3 regions of the Bacillus sp. MC1252 genome follow, and region 2 is predicted to be linked to each of the others. Evidence: predicted binding sites of a transcription regulator. Region 2 holds the regulator's gene; each other region holds the start of a gene.
The links. The regulator CtsR, encoded in region 2, represses protease genes until heat stress. The targets are predictions, from matches to a motif close to ATGGTCAATAAAGGTCAAACA.
Positions count from the first base shown of each region.

Region 1: a site for CtsR is predicted at 2,569-2,589, ahead of clpP (ATP-dependent Clp endopeptidase proteolytic subunit ClpP). Genes of this name have one in related genera too.
Region 3: a site for CtsR is predicted at 1,497-1,517, ahead of ACYH0L_RS06440 (ATP-dependent Clp protease ATP-binding subunit). Genes of this name have one in related genera too.

Region 1 covers NZ_CM166369.1:3,069,639-3,074,994, reverse strand. The annotation lists gene ACYH0L_RS15950 (SulP family inorganic anion transporter) at 1-779, shown strand, start outside; gene ACYH0L_RS15945 (MazG nucleotide pyrophosphohydrolase domain-containing protein) at 809-1,150, opposite strand; gene ACYH0L_RS15940 (LOG family protein) at 1,287-1,865, shown strand; gene clpP (ATP-dependent Clp endopeptidase proteolytic subunit ClpP) at 1,922-2,518, opposite strand; tRNA gene ACYH0L_RS15930 (tRNA-Arg) at 2,772-2,847, shown strand; gene ACYH0L_RS15925 (aminoglycoside phosphotransferase family protein) at 3,777-4,640, shown strand; gene ACYH0L_RS15920 (macrolide family glycosyltransferase) at 5,034-5,356, shown strand, end outside.
Region 2 covers NZ_CM166369.1:102,119-107,474, reverse strand. The annotation lists gene clpC (ATP-dependent protease ATP-binding subunit ClpC) at 1-496, opposite strand, end outside; gene mcsB (protein-arginine kinase McsB) at 493-1,584, opposite strand; gene mcsA (protein-arginine kinase activator protein McsA) at 1,589-2,146, opposite strand; gene ACYH0L_RS00570 (CtsR family transcriptional regulator) at 2,161-2,625, opposite strand; rRNA gene rrf (5S ribosomal RNA) at 2,803-2,918, opposite strand; rRNA gene ACYH0L_RS00560 (23S ribosomal RNA) at 2,980-5,356, opposite strand, start outside.
Region 3 covers NZ_CM166369.1:1,283,208-1,288,563, forward strand. The annotation lists gene ACYH0L_RS06440 (ATP-dependent Clp protease ATP-binding subunit) at 1-1,429, opposite strand, end outside; gene ACYH0L_RS06445 (YkvI family membrane protein) at 1,674-2,717, shown strand; PreQ1 riboswitch class I at 2,789-2,833, shown strand; gene queC (7-cyano-7-deazaguanine synthase QueC) at 2,991-3,647, shown strand; gene queD (6-carboxytetrahydropterin synthase QueD) at 3,648-4,088, shown strand; gene queE (7-carboxy-7-deazaguanine synthase QueE) at 4,081-4,812, shown strand; gene queF (preQ(1) synthase) at 4,828-5,325, shown strand.

The DNA of each region.
Region 1 (5,356 bases), 710 kb from region 2:
GGCAAGGAATCGCCAATATGGCGGCACCGCTTTTCGGAGGGATTCCAGCGACTGGAGCCATTGCCCGTACAGCAACGAACATCAAAAATGGAGGAGCAAGTCCGATTTCAGGTGTTGTGCATGGCGTCGTTGTATTGCTCATCTTAATGCTCTTTGCACCATATGCATCCATGATTCCACTTGCTGCCATGGCACCAATTTTAATGTTTGTTGCTTGGAATATGAGTGAGAAAAAAGAGTTTATCAATATTGTGAAAGTGAGAAATGCGGATTCACTTGTACTTGTCGTGACCTTCCTCTTAACGGTCATCGGTGATTTGATTATTGGCGTCACCGCAGGTCTCATTTTAGCGTTTATCGCCTTTATCAAAAAAATGAGCCAGACGACCAACATTCATACAAATGTCGCTGTTCCTCAAATAGAAACGGCAGCCACTTTAGAAAAACAGACAGACCAGAAAGATATCAGTATGTATTCAATTGAAGGACCACTGTTCTTCGGTACAACAGATTCATTGGAAAATTCGATTTTGGATCATGTTCAGACAAAGCCGAAAACGCTCATCCTGCTCATGAATAAAGTCAACTATATGGACACATCAGCAGAAGCGGTCCTGATGAACATCTCCAATCGTTTAAAGCATCATAATGGAAAACTGATGATTGTCGGACTACAATCACAGCCAAAAGAGCTTTTGCATCGTACGGGTCTTTTTCATCAAATTGGAAAGCAGCATTTCTTTGAACGAACGGATGATATTTCACCACAGCAGCTATAAGGGTGTAAAAAAAGCACGTGACAGTTTGGTCACGTGCTTTTTGCCTGTTCTATTTCAGTAGAAAAACGTTTTGTGAGTTTCTGTTGATGAGAGGCGAAAACCTCTTCTAATGTCACATCATAAAGATCAGCTAAAACGAGTAGATTCGCTAATACATCACCCATTTCTTCGATAAGGTCTTTCTTTAACTCTAGTGTCTCTTGTATTTTTTCATCAGGTCGATCACGCCCAATTTCTACGGCTCTAACGGCACGAGCGAGTTCTCCCGTTTCTTCCATAAGGAAGCCTAACCGAATAAACGGCCCGTATTTTGTCCAATTTCTCATTTCGTAAAACTCTTTAATCCACTTCTCTATCTCAGTTGTTTGCATTTTCTTTATACAGCTCCTTATATGGTGTTCGTTTTTTCATTTTACACTATATATAGACGGTGCGGCTGTTTCTTTACAATTAATTATAGTAGAATGAGTGGGTGAAGAAATCATAGAGAGAGATGGAGCTGTTTTGATGAAAACGATTTGTGTGTTTGCTGGTTCGAATCCAGGTGTGAATGACATCTACAAACAAAAGGCTGTCGAGCTGGGTGCTTATATGGCAGAGAAGGGCATTTGTCTTGTATACGGCGGTTCACGAATTGGACTAATGGGAGCCATTGCAGATGAGGTATTGAAAAATGGCGGGCAAGTCATTGGGGTCATGCCAAAAGGGCTTTTTAGAGGAGAGGTTGTGCATCAAGAGCTAACAGAATTAATAGAAGTAAAAGGGATGCATGAACGAAAAGCGAAAATGAGCGAGCTGGCCGATGGATTTATTGCCATGCCAGGCGGCTTTGGTACATATGAAGAATTATTTGAGGTGTTATGCTGGGCACAAATCGGGATTCACCAAAAGCCAATCGGATTGTATCAAGTGAATGACTATTTCAAGCCGCTCATTGACATGGTGAAGTTCAGTGTACAGGAAGGTTTTTCAAATGAATCACACCTTCAATTGTTACATGCCTCCAGTGAGCCGGAAGAATTGATTTCACAGATGGCTTCTTATCAAACACCATCTCTTCAGCAGAAATGGACGGAGCTGTCTTAAAGCATGTGAACAACAAAAAACCGTCTGTTCGAAGGAGCAGACGGTTTGTTTTGTCATTATTTTTGTTCTTCTGAATTACGGGTCAAGACTTTGTCAATGAGTCCGTATTGAAGAGCTTCTTCCGCTGTTTTGAAGTTGTCACGATCTGTATCGCGCTCAATCACTTCAATTGGCTGACCAGTACGTTCAGCAAGTACTTGGTTCAGTTTATCGCGTAAAGAAAGGATTCGTTTAGCCGCAATTTCAATTTCTGTCGCTTGACCTTGGGCTCCGCCTAATGGTTGATGAATCATCACTTCACTGTTTGGAAGGGCATAACGCTTACCTTTTTCACCAGCAGCAAGCAGGAACGCACCCATTGATGCAGCCATACCAATACAAATAGTTGATACCTTTGGTTTAATAAATTGCATCGTATCGTAAATGGCCATACCAGCTGTGATAGAACCGCCAGGGCTGTTAATGTAGATAGAGATATCTTTCTCTGGATCTTCGGCTTCCAAGAAAAGAAGCTGTGACACGATGGAGTTGGCAACATTGTCATCGATCGCAGAACCAAGCATGATAATACGGTCTTTTAAAAGACGAGAATAAATGTCGTAAGCTCTTTCCCCACGATTTGTTTGTTCAATGACTGTAGGTATTAAATTCATAATGTTCCTCCTTCACCTTTTAGGTAAGTATGTAATTCAATGATACATTTTTGGTCAATAAAGGTCAAACAAAATGCTGACCTAAAATCAAATACCTCTATCCATTTTCCCCAAAACCCTTCCACTTCAAACCATCATATGAATATATGTATTTGAAAGAAGAAAATACATGGGCAGGTCTGATGATTAATCATTGCTTTCTTGCAGCATTTCCCTTATAATTTGATATGCTGACGTTCAAAAAACATATCGTGCGCTCGTAGCTCAGTTGGATAGAGCGGTGGTTTCCGGTACCACGTCTGCCGGGGGTTCGAATCCCTCCGAGCGCGTCTATAGTATCCAATAGGATTCGATTTATCATTTGTGAAAAAGCTGAAAACCCTTTGAAATAAAGGGTTTTCTTTGTTTTTTATGGAATTACGTGAGTAAACGTTAGAAAACGATATTATTTCATTTTGCACAAATTTTTCACTTGTGGCTCTTTCGAGTGATAACATTTTTTGAAACAAATCCAAAGTGTTTTTAGTATCTTCTTCTCTAAGCTCCTTCACCACATGAGAATAATATCTAAGGGTTGTGTCAATGCTAGCATGTCCTAGCTTTTCTGAAACATAATAAATAGATATTTTCTTGTAATGAAGTATACTGCATGGGTGTGTCTAAAACCATGAATTGTTCCAGGTTCAATTTTTAAGTCGTTCAAATGTTAATACTTTTTTAGGGTTTGTAGGACTAATAAAATAAGCTCATAAGGGTTTGGTGTTATTTCTTTGAAAAAATCTTTAAACAATTTCATTGTTTCAATATACATTTTAATGACTCTGTTAGAAGGGTCATTTTTTGTGGACTAAAAACCTTTTCCTGTCTTGTAGTCCCATGTTCGTGAAATGTTGTTTTCTTCATATCTAATTTCTTCAATAACTCCGCTGGATTTTAAAAAATATTTAATTAAACACCCAGATGATGCTAAAAGATATTGAGATTTAAAAATAAAATTATCAAAACAGTTTCCTGAAAATCATTATAAGTATCAAACTGAAAAACAGAAATTTGTTAATGAGTTAGTGGAAAAGGCAAGAAATTGGGTAAATTCTTATTAAGTTAACGGGTGCAATAGTCCAGGAAGGCTTATCGCTTTTTTGTAGAAGTTATTAACGGAGAGTTTAGTTGTAGAAATGTTGTAATATAGATTTTGTTTAAAAAGATGTGGCTTTTTAACAATAAAATGGAGATCGGTTATAAATAGGGGGGAAGTTTGATGTTAAATCGTGTCATTCAACAATTTGGATTGAAGGTACTATCAATGAATGAGGTTGAAGACTCTCATAGTTCAACAGTTTATAAATGTATTTTGTCTAATGGTGATAAAGTTTTTTTGAAAATTCCTTTTACAAAATTGAAGTATCAGCGAGAATTAGAAGCCTATGAAATTTTAAAAGGAAGTGTCTCTATTCCTGAAATGATGGATTATTGGACAGGTGATGAGGATTGTCCAGGTGCTTTTTTATTATCTGAATTAAAAGGGAAACCGTTAACATCTAATGCTACACCAACAATAGCGTTCCAAGTTGGGGTCCTTCAGGCTGAAATGCATTCTATTCGTCCTCTTTCTGAGCAAATGTTAACTTGTATAAAAAATGAATTTCCGAACTGGTCTCATTTTGTTGAACAGAAATTTTATAGTTTTGCTGAAGATGTAAGAGATATTTTGGATGAACAATTATACAAAAAAGCCATTGAAAAATTTGAAAAGATGAAACAAAAACTTCCGTCTCCAGATGGACCAAGCTTTGTACATATGGATTTTCGTCCAGCAAATATAATTGTTGATAATGATAAAGTTTCAGGAATAATAGATTTTGAAAGCGTAAGATTTGGTTCAACAGAAGTCGATTTTACCAAACTGTATCGTGATTTTTTAAGTTATGATGTTAGCTTGTATAATGCATACCAAGAAGGCTATAACAGTATCAGGCCATTAATTGACCTGGAGAATGTGTTACCTTTTTATCGATTTACAGATGCATTCAATAGTATTGGATGGTCTAAACGCCGAGGAATTGAAAAAAATGCTTTGTTTTTAGAAGAAAATTTGTCAAGATTGAAAAAATGGTTACTATAATATAAGTTGATTTCTCTCTACATCAGAATATTAAATAATATATCGTGGAATGTGAAGGAATGTACTTAAATTAACGGGTGTTATTTTTAATAAGCACCCAATATGAAAAGACTTTTATTGTAAACATAGCAGTGGAATATATTAACAAAATTTATTCAACTAACATCTATCGTGTTGGTTAAAGTAATATCATTCTAATATACATTAAAAATGCTGCTCAAATCATAAGTTCAAAAAGACAAAGCTCTTACAGGAGGCTTTGTCTTTTTTTCTTGTATCTTCTTAAAATACTGGCCATAAGACTCATTTCTTCCCTTTTTAGGCGTATTTGTTGAGGTTGCTGGCTGTATATGATTAACATGGAAGGGAATTGACAATGAGGAGGGATTTCTTGTGGCGAAGATTTTATTGATTACGTTTCCAGCTGAAGGACATGTGAACCCCATGTTAGGGATCATAAAAGCATTGACGGATCGAGGTGATGAAGTTCATGCGGTCACAACTGAACATTATCAGGAACGAATCAAACGCTTAGGCGCTCACGTACATATACATCCAGACTATATTCGCACATTAAGTGTGGAAGAAGACGATTTAGATTCCATGCAGCCATTCTTTCATGCAATGCTGCAAACGTCATTAGATATTTTAGAGGTGGTGGAAACACTTTCTCAGCAGCATTCCTTTGATTTGGTCTATTTCGATATGTTTGGGGC
Region 2 (5,356 bases):
TATCTAATGTTGGTGTATTTGCATTGCTATTCGATCCTGCCGCTGATGCACCAGTTTCATTGCTGCCAAGCAGCTGCAACACTTGCTGACGTGCTTTATTTAAGCTCACTCCGAGGTTATTTAAGACACGGGCAGCTACACCCTCTCCCTCACGAATAAGACCTAAAAGAATATGTTCTGTCCCTACATAGGAATGACCTAGCTTTCTTGCTTCATCCATAGAAAGCTCCGTGACCTTCTTCGCTCTAGGCGTATAATGAGGAATAGCTTGAGACACCTCTTGCCCTCTTCCAATCAAGCTTTCGACTTCTTTTTGGATTTTATCTGAAACAAGGCCCAGTGCTTCTAACGCTTTTGCGGCGATGCCCTCACCTTCACGTACAAGACCAAGTAAAATGTGTTCTGTTCCAATGTTCTTATGGCCTAGGCGAATGGCTTCTTCTTGTGCAAGTGCTAATACCTTTTGAGCTCTTTCAGTGAATCTTCCAAACATCATATCGTTTCATCCTCCTGTCCATTCCTATGCATTTCTAAGCGCAGCCTTTCTCTAATAATCGCTGCTCGTTTTATATCTCGTTCATTTGGCTCCAAGGCTCCTCCTGAATATTGTTGAAGGAAGCCAGGCTGTGTCAAAATCATGAGTTCATTCAGTATATTACTTGAAAGCCCCTTAATGATACCTAAATCAATTCCAAGCCGCACATCAGACAGACACTTTGCCGTTTCTTTTGATTCAATCATACGACAATTGGCCAATATTCCTAAGGAACGGTACACTCTGTCCTCAAGTTCAATTTTAGATGTTTGATATAAGGCTTTTCGTGCAGATCGCTCTTGTTCAATAAGCTGAGCGGTCACACTATTCAAATCATCCACAATATCTTCTTCTGATTGACCAAGTGTCATTTGATTTGAGATTTGAAAGATGTTTCCTATTGCTTCGCTACCCTCACCATAAATTCCTCTGACGACAAGACCTAATTGATTAATTGCAGGAATAATCCGATTCATTTGTCTTGTGAGAGCTAATGCTGGTAAGTGCATCATGACCGAAGCCCTTATACCTGTACCTACATTGGTCGGACAGCTTGTTAAGTATCCTCGCTTTTCAGAAAACGCATAATCTACTTGCTCTTCAATCCAGTCGTCTACCTGATTAGCCACTTTAAGTGCATTGGCCAGCTGAAAACCTGGGAACAGGCATTGGATACGAATATGGTCTTCTTCATTTAGCATGACACTGATTTCCTCGTTTTCAGAAAGCAAGCAGCCGCCAAATCTTGATTCTGCCAAGTTGGGGCTAATCAAATGCTTTTCAACAAGTACTCTCTTTGCTAAAGGCTGTGTTTCATTCATTCGAATCAGAACAAAGTTTCCAACGTTCTTCGCTTCCTGGCTTGCAAACTTCTGCTCGAATTGCTGGAGAACAGCTTCAGCCTCCTCTTCAGAAAACTGAGTTGGGAAACGAACATGCTCTAGATTACGTGCTAGCCGAATACGACTGCTTAGAACAATGTCACTTTCTGGTCCTTTTTGTTTCATCCATTGACTTAAAGCGTCTTGAATAAAATGCTGGAGCGACATGTCGTTAATCTCCCTCCCTCTGCTGAGATTGCTCATGCTCTAATGCACGAATTTGATCTCGAACTTCCGCTGCTTTTTCGAACTCTTCCTGTTCAATCAACTGCTTCAGTTCCTGCTGCATCAACTCAAGTTTCCGGCGTACATGCAGACTGCCGGCAATCCGTTTAGGAACTTTTCCATAATGGGCTGTATTTCCACTATGGACTTTCCGCAAAACAGGATTCAGGTACTGATCAAATGTACGGTAACATTCTGCACAGCCAAAACGGCCTGTTTTTCTGAACTGCTGAAAGGTTAAGCCACATTTAGGACATTGATCCACTTCTCTCGCTTCTTGAAAAATAGATGACCCTTTGTTAGCACTTGTGGTAAAGCTAGGATCGATATTCAGTAAGCCTGATAATAAGTTGTGAATCGAGAAACCTTGGTTTCCACTCATAGCATATGAATCACTGTTTTCTTTTGCACATTGTTCACATATGTGCATTTCTTGTTTTTCTCCATTTATAACTTTTGTAAAGTGAAAAGTGGCTGGTCTCTCATTGCATTCTTGACAAATCAATCTTTTCACCCGCTTTACTTTAATTTCAAAGCATTTAACATCGCTTTCATCATCCGAGCCCGCAGTTCATCTCGTTCAGGTAAATCAATGTGCAAAACAGAACGGTCCATGACACTGATCATCATCTTAGCTTCTCTTTCGGATAGAATGTTGTTTTCTACAAGACGCATGATGATATGATCAGATGCAGCCTGTGATAAACGATGATAGATTTGGGAAATAATGTGGTTCAATAAGTCGACTTCATCATTCATTTTGACTTTAATGATGCGGATATAGCCACCGCCACCACGCTTACTTTCAACGATATAGCCTCTTTCGCTCGTAAAGCGTGTATTGATAACATAATTAATTTGTGAAGGTACGCATTGAAACTTATCTGCAATCTCATTGCGCTTAATTTCTAATATTTCTCGACCATTCTGATCCAAGACTTCCTTCAAATACTGCTCGATGATATCAGAAATATTTTGTGCCACTCCGCCTCCTCCTCCATTGACTTTGACTATATTTGACTTTAATCTTACTATAAATTTTTTCGATCGATTTTTCAAGATAATCGCTCAACTAACAATATTATTTCCACATTTATATGGTGTCAAACCTCTCAAAAACACAAAAAAGACCAGTTCCGTCTGGAACTGATCCTTAGAAAAGCTTGGCGGCGTCCTACTCTCACAGGGGGAAACCCCCAACTACCATCGGCGCTGAAGAGCTTAACTTCCGTGTTCGGTATGGGAACGGGTGTGACCTCTTCGCTATCGCCACCAAACCTGATGGAGAGAATGTTCTCTCAAAACTAGATAACAACGTTCATGCTTCACATTAGAATATAGGTTAAGTCCTCGATCTATTAGTATCTGTCAGCTCCACGTGTCACCACGCTTCCACCTCAGACCTATCAACCTGATCATCTTTCAGGGATCTTACTTCCTTGCGGAATGGGAAATCTCATCTTGAGGGGGGCTTCATGCTTAGATGCTTTCAGCACTTATCCCGTCCGCACATAGCTACCCAGCGATGCCCTTGGCAGAACAACTGGTACACCAGCGGTGCGTCCATCCCGGTCCTCTCGTACTAAGGACAGCTCCTCTCAAATTTCCTGCGCCCGCGACGGATAGGGACCGAACTGTCTCACGACGTTCTGAACCCAGCTCGCGTACCGCTTTAATGGGCGAACAGCCCAACCCTTGGGACCGACTACAGCCCCAGGATGCGATGAGCCGACATCGAGGTGCCAAACCTCCCCGTCGATGTGGACTCTTGGGGGAGATAAGCCTGTTATCCCCGGGGTAGCTTTTATCCGTTGAGCGATGGCCCTTCCATGCGGAACCACCGGATCACTAAGCCCGACTTTCGTCCCTGCTCGACTTGTAGGTCTCGCAGTCAAGCTCCCTTGTGCCTTTACACTCTGCGAATGATTTCCAACCATTCTGAGGGAACCTTTGGGCGCCTCCGTTACATTTTAGGAGGCGACCGCCCCAGTCAAACTGCCCACCTGACACTGTCTCCCTGCCCGATAAGGGCAGCGGGTTAGAAGGTCAATACAGCCAGGGTAGTATCCCACCGATGCCTCCACCGAAGCTAGCGCTCCGGTTTCCAAGGCTCCTACCTATCCTGTACAAGCTGTACCAACATTCAATATCAGGCTGCAGTAAAGCTCCACGGGGTCTTTCCGTCCTGTCGCGGGTAACCTGCATCTTCACAGGTACTATAATTTCACCGAGTCTCTCGTTGAGACAGTGCCCAGATCGTTGCGCCTTTCGTGCGGGTCGGAACTTACCCGACAAGGAATTTCGCTACCTTAGGACCGTTATAGTTACGGCCGCCGTTTACTGGGGCTTCAATTCGCACCTTCGCTTACGCTAAGCGCTCCTCTTAACCTTCCAGCACCGGGCAGGCGTCAGCCCCTATACTTCGCCTTACGGCTTCGCAGAGACCTGTGTTTTTGCTAAACAGTCGCCTGGGCCTATTCACTGCGGCTTCTCGGGGCTTTAACACCCTAAGAAGCACCCCTTCTCCCGAAGTTACGGGGTCATTTTGCCGAGTTCCTTAACGAGAGTTCTCTCGATCACCTTAGGATTCTCTCCTCGCCTACCTGTGTCGGTTTGCGGTACGGGCACCTCTCACCTCGCTAGAGGCTTTTCTTGGCAGTGTGGAATCAGGAACTTCGCTACTAAATTTCGCTCGCCATCACAGCTCAGCCTTTACGGGAAACGGATTTGCCTATTTCCCAGCCTAACTGCTTGGACGCGGATATCCAATACCGCGCTTACCCTATCCTCCTGCGTCCCCCCATTGCTCAAATGGTGAGGAGGTGGTACAGGAATATCAACCTGTTGTCCATCGCCTACGCCTTTCGGCCTCGGCTTAGGTCCCGACTAACCCTGAGCGGACGAGCCTTCCTCAGGAAACCTTAGGCATTCGGTGGACGGGATTCTCACCCGTCTTTCGCTACTCATACCGGCATTCTCACTTCTAAGCGCTCCACCAGTCCTTCCGGTCTGGCTTCACAGCCCTTAGAACGCTCTCCTACCACTGTTCGTAAGAACAGTCCGCAGCTTCGGTGATACGTTTAGCCCCGGTACATTTTCGGCGCAGAGTCACTCGACCAGTGAGCTATTACGCACTCTTTAAATGGTGGCTGCTTCTAAGCCAACATCCTGGTTGTCTAAGCAACTCCACATCCTTTTCCACTTAACGTATACTTTGGGACCTTAGCTGGCGGTCTGGGCTGTTTCCCTTTCGACTACGGATCTTATCACTCGCAGTCTGACTCCCAAGGATAAGTCATCGGCATTCGGAGTTTGACTGAATTCGGTAACCCGGTAGGGGCCCCTAGTCCAATCAGTGCTCTACCTCCGAGACTCTTACCTTGAGGCTAGCCCTAAAGCTATTTCGGAGAGAACCAGCTATCTCCAGGTTCGATTGGCATTTCACCCCTACCCACACCTCATCCCCGCACTTTTCAACGTGCGTGGGTTCGGGCCTCCATTCAGTGTTACCTGAACTTCACCCTGGACATGGGTAGATCACCTGGTTTCGGGTCTACGACCACGTACTCATGCGCCCTATTCAGACTCGCTTTCGCTGCGGCTCCGCATCTTCTGCTTAACCTTGCACGGGATCGTAACTCGCCGGTTCATTCTACAAAAGGCACGCCATCACCCGTTAACGGGCTCTGACTACTTGTAGGCACACGGTTTCAGG
Region 3 (5,356 bases), 1.2 Mb from region 2:
CACTCATATCTAAACGAATGATCGCATCTTTTGAACCAAATAATTCTTCGGCTAACGTTTTAGACAATTCGGTTTTCCCCACACCTGTTGGCCCAACAAAAAGGAAGGAGCCAGTCGGTCTATGTTTCGATTTTAAGCCAGCTCTGCTTCTTTTCACGGCCTTCGCTACTTTTTCCACGGCATGTTCTTGACCGATCACTCGTGCTTTTAAGCGAACGTCAATTTCTTTCATTTTTGTTTGTTCGTCTGCTTGCAGTTTGCCAACAGGGATGCCTGTTTTTTGTTCCACAATGCCCTGAATATCCTCTGCTGTGACGACATGTTCTTTGTGATCTGTTTTGTTTTGGAGTCTTGCTTCAATCGCTTCTTCTTCATCTCGAAGCTTCGCTGCTTTTTCATATTGTTCTTCTTTTAAAGCAGCTTGTTTTTCAGCGGCGATTTGCGCAAGACGGTTTGTCAGTTCATCTTCACTTGCTACATCAAGAGAGAGGTTCGCTTTTGAACCAGCTTCGTCCATTAAATCAATGGCTTTATCCGGCAATTGACGGTCTTGAATATACCGTGAAGATAATTGAACGCACGCTTTAATGGCTTCATCAGAATAGGTGACACCATGATAGGCTTCATACTTATCTTGAATGCCTTTTAAGATGTCGATCGCTTCATTCTGTGTTGGTTCATCCACGATGACGGGCTGGAAGCGACGTTCAAGTGCGGCGTCTTTTTCAATTTGGCGATACTCTTTTAATGTGGTCGCACCTACTAGCTGCAGCTCGCCTCGTGCAAGGGCTGGTTTTAAGATGTTCCCAGCATCCATTGATCCTTCGGCAGACCCTGCGCCTACAAGAAGATGGATTTCATCTACAAATAAGATGATATTTTTACGACTTTGCAATTCTTTGATTAACTGCTTCATTCGTTCCTCAAATTGACCACGTACCCCTGTGTTCGCCACAAGTGAGGAAACATCTAATAAATAGATTTGTTTGTTCTTTAATTTATTTGGTACATCGCCACTCGCAATTTTTAGTGCAAGTCCTTCGGCGATCGCTGTTTTACCAACACCTGGTTCACCAATCAGAACAGGGTTGTTTTTATTTCTTCTATTTAAAATCTCAATGACTCTTGCGACTTCTTCATCACGGCCAATGACTGGATCAATCAAACCAGCATTTGCGCCATCAGTTAAGTTCCGGCCAAGTTCATCGAGTAAGCCCTTTTGTTTAGGCTGCTCTCCGCTTGGGGCATGTCCTGTTGGCTCGGAGAAGAATGAACTTCCTCCGAACAATTGAGGTCCCATTTTCATTTTTGACTGCTCCATCAAAGAGGTGTAGCAGTCTTCACATAAAACCATTTGGCTGCGGGACGAATTCACTTGCATATTCAGGCGAATAGTTGCTTCATTTACTTGACAATGTTGACAACGCATTTGCCATGACCTCCTTAAATAAAGTTTGACTTTATTTGACCAATGAATGTTAAATAAAATGGTCTATTGTTTGACCATCTTTGACTATAGTATACTCTGACCTATTTTGACTTTCAACTGTTTTGCTCAAAGCCGGATGAAAAATCCTTTTTTGCATTTAATCATGGTTTGTCCTTCTTTTCAAGGAACTTGTCTCATAGGATAAAAAAGAGACAATCGAAAGTGATGGGTGCGGAGGGGTCACATGAAACGTTCAAATGAATCCGCTTTTCAGCTTGCCTTTGTATATGTAGGAACTGTAGTTGGAGCTGGGTTTGCGACAGGAAAAGAAATCGTAGAATTTTTTGTTCGTTTTGGCTGGATTGGGTTGCTGGGAATTCTGATTAGCGGAGCTATTTTTACTCTGCTTGGCGCAAAATTGATGCTTATTTCTAAACGAATTGAAGCAGAGTCTTATCAAGATATGAATCGTTTTTTATTTGGAGCAGCTGCGAGTCGATATATTAATGTCGTCATGTTTTTTATTTTACTTGGTGTCACCTCAGTGATGCTTTCTGGCGCAGGGGCTATTTTTGAGGAGCAGCTTGGTATATCGAAGGAATATGGGATTTTTATGACGATCATTCTGAGCGTCATTGTGCTTTTTAAAGGATCAAAAGGATTATTTGGTGTCAACGTACTCGTTGTTCCGATGCTTATTTTCTTTTCATTGATCGTGTTTCTTGATTCATTTGTTTTTAGCAGCAGTGAAAGTTATGTTCTTGCGCTGCAAATGGGAGAGGGCGAATGGATGTTGTCTGCCGTTTCATATGGTGCCTTTAATTTAGCGCTGTCTCAAGCTGTGTTAGTGCCGGTCGCAAATGAAATGACATCAGAAGCTGTGATTAAAAAGGGAGCGGTCTTTGGGGGCATCATGCTCACACTTATTCTGCTTGCTTGCTTTTTATCTCTTTCTTCATTAGACATGCTGGAGGCGTATGATATTCCAATGGCCCAAGTGGTGTATCAAGTAGCAAACTCTATTCATCTCATTTATTTATTCGTGATCTTCGGTGAAGTCTTTACATCCGTCATAGGCAATTTATATGGGCTGGAAAGACAAGTGAGGGCGTATATCCGAATGAAAAGCATCTATACGATATCTCTTATCCTCCTATGCTGTTATGTGATCAGTAAAATTGGATACGGTACACTGATTTCAACGGTTTACCCTATTTTCGGTTATGTCAGTATCTTTTTTATCCTCTTTCTTTGTCTGAAAAAAGTGCCTAAATCGTTTAATAGGTAAAGAAGGGATAGCCTGCATGAAAAATATGTGGTACACTATCCTCTGTGAAAATTGAACAAAAATCCGTGAAAACGGGAGAGGTTCTAGCAAAACCCTCTATAAAAAACTAAGGACTTGCCGTATCCTTGGATGTGGCACTTTTTATTTTTTATGGCTAGGACACCTCATATACATGTGAAGGTGTCTTTTCTTTTGAGAAAATAGGGGGTTTCATGAGCCTTTCAGATGCAGCTAGTACGGTTGTACTCATCTGCAAAAGGAGGAGAACAGGAATTGAAAAATGAAAAAGCAGTCGTTGTTTTTAGCGGGGGACAGGACAGTACGACATGTTTATTATGGGCACTTCAACAATTTGAAGAGGTAGAAACCGTAACCTTTCATTATAATCAGCGCCATCAAGAAGAAATTGATGTAGCCAAAAGAATCGCTGACAAGTTAGGCGTGAAGAATCATCTATTAGATATGTCTCTTTTGAATCAGCTGGCACCAAATGCTTTAACAAGAGATGACATAGACATTGTGGAAAAAGAAGGAGAGCTGCCTTCCACATTTGTTCCAGGGAGAAACTTAGTCTTCTTATCCTTTGCCTCTATTCTTGCGTATCAAATCGGAGCAAGACATATTATCTCAGGTGTTTGTGAGACAGACTTTAGCGGCTACCCAGATTGCCGAGATGAGTTTGTGAAATCTTGCAACGTCACAGTGAATTTGGCGATGGAAAAACCATTTGTCATCCATACACCACTAATGTGGCTCAATAAAGCAGAAACATGGAAGCTTGCCGATGAGCTGGATGCGCTAGACTTTGTGAAAAATGAAACGCTCACTTGCTACAATGGCATCATTTCTGATGGCTGCGGGGAATGTCCCGCTTGTAAGCTTCGGAAAAACGGCTATGACACTTATATGAAAATGAAGGAGGCGAAATAAATGCTTTCTCAAATCTATCCACAAACGAATCACCCATTTTCATTTGAATTGAACAAAGATATGCATCTATCTGCAGCACATTTCATCCCAAGAGAAGATGCCGGTGCATGCAGCCGCATACATGGTCATACGTATACGATTAATATCACGATTGCAGGAGACAATCTGGATGAATCAGGTTTTCTTGTCAATTTCAGTACGCTGAAAAAGCTCATTCATGGGCAGTACGACCACACGCTGCTTAACGACCATGAAGAATTTTCATCAAACGATCCATACGCCATGCCAACCACTGAGGTTGTCGCAAAGACCGTACATGACAAAGTAGCGGCATACTTATCGACTTTAGCGAACAGACCGACATGTGTTCAGGTCTTTGTCAGGGAGACACCAACAAGCTATTGCATTTACCGGCCGAAACGAGTTGAGCTCAATGGCTAAAGCGATTCCTGTATTAGAAATCTTTGGTCCAACCATCCAAGGAGAAGGAATGGTCATTGGACAAAAAACAATGTTTGTCAGAACGGCTGGCTGTGACTACTCTTGCAGCTGGTGTGATTCATCATTTACATGGGATGGGTCAGCTAAGCAGGATATTCAGTGGCTTCAAGCAGAAGATATTGTGAAAGAGCTGAAAAGAATAGGTGGACAGGCTTTCTCTCATGTCACCATTTCAGGAGGGAATCCTGCGTTATTAAAACAAATGGAATCACTCATTGATTTGCTGCATGAAGAAGGGATCGATACAGCGCTTGAAACACAAGGAACGATGTATCAGGATTGGTTTTTAAAAATTGATGATTTAACCATTTCTCCAAAGCCGCCAAGCTCGAATATGAAAACAGATTTTACGAAACTGACACGTATTATAGATGAATTGAAAAATGGAAACAGATTGCAGCATGCAAGCCTAAAGGTCGTGATTTTTGATGATCGTGATTTAGCCTATGCGAAGGATGTTCATGCGAAATACCCAGAGCTTCCTTTTTACTTGCAGGTAGGAAATGATGACACGACGACAGCTGACGACGCTTCCTTATTGACGCATTTATTAAAGAAATATGAAGCGCTTATAGATCAAGTGGCGCAAGATCCAGACTTGAATCGAGTGAGAGTCTTGCCGCAGCTGCACACGTTATTGTGGGGAAATAAACGAGGCGTATAGAAAGGAAGAGACAAGATGACGACAAGAAAACCAGAAGAATTAGAAGGTGTCACTTTATTAGGAAACCAAGGGACCAATTATTTGTTTGAATATGCACCACAAGTGCTTGAAACGTTCCCAAATAAACATCCAAATAGAGACTATTTCGTAAAATTCAATTGCCCAGAGTTTACATCACTTTGTCCGCAAACAGGGCAGCCAGATTTTGCGACGATTTATATCAGCTATATTCCAAATGAAATCATGGTCGAGAGTAAATCGTTAAAATTATATTTGTTCAGCTTCCGTAACCACGGTGACTTCCATGAGGATTGTATGAATATTATTATGAATGACCTCATTGAATTGATGGACCCAAGGTATATTGAAGTATGGGGCAAATTCACACCAAGAGGCGGTATTTCGATTGACCCGTATACAAACTACGGAAAACCTGGAACTAAGTATGAAGAAATGGCATCGTATCGTATGATGAATCATGATATGTATCCAGAAACGATTGATAATCGCTAATAAATAGGAAAAGACATGCCGGATGACATGT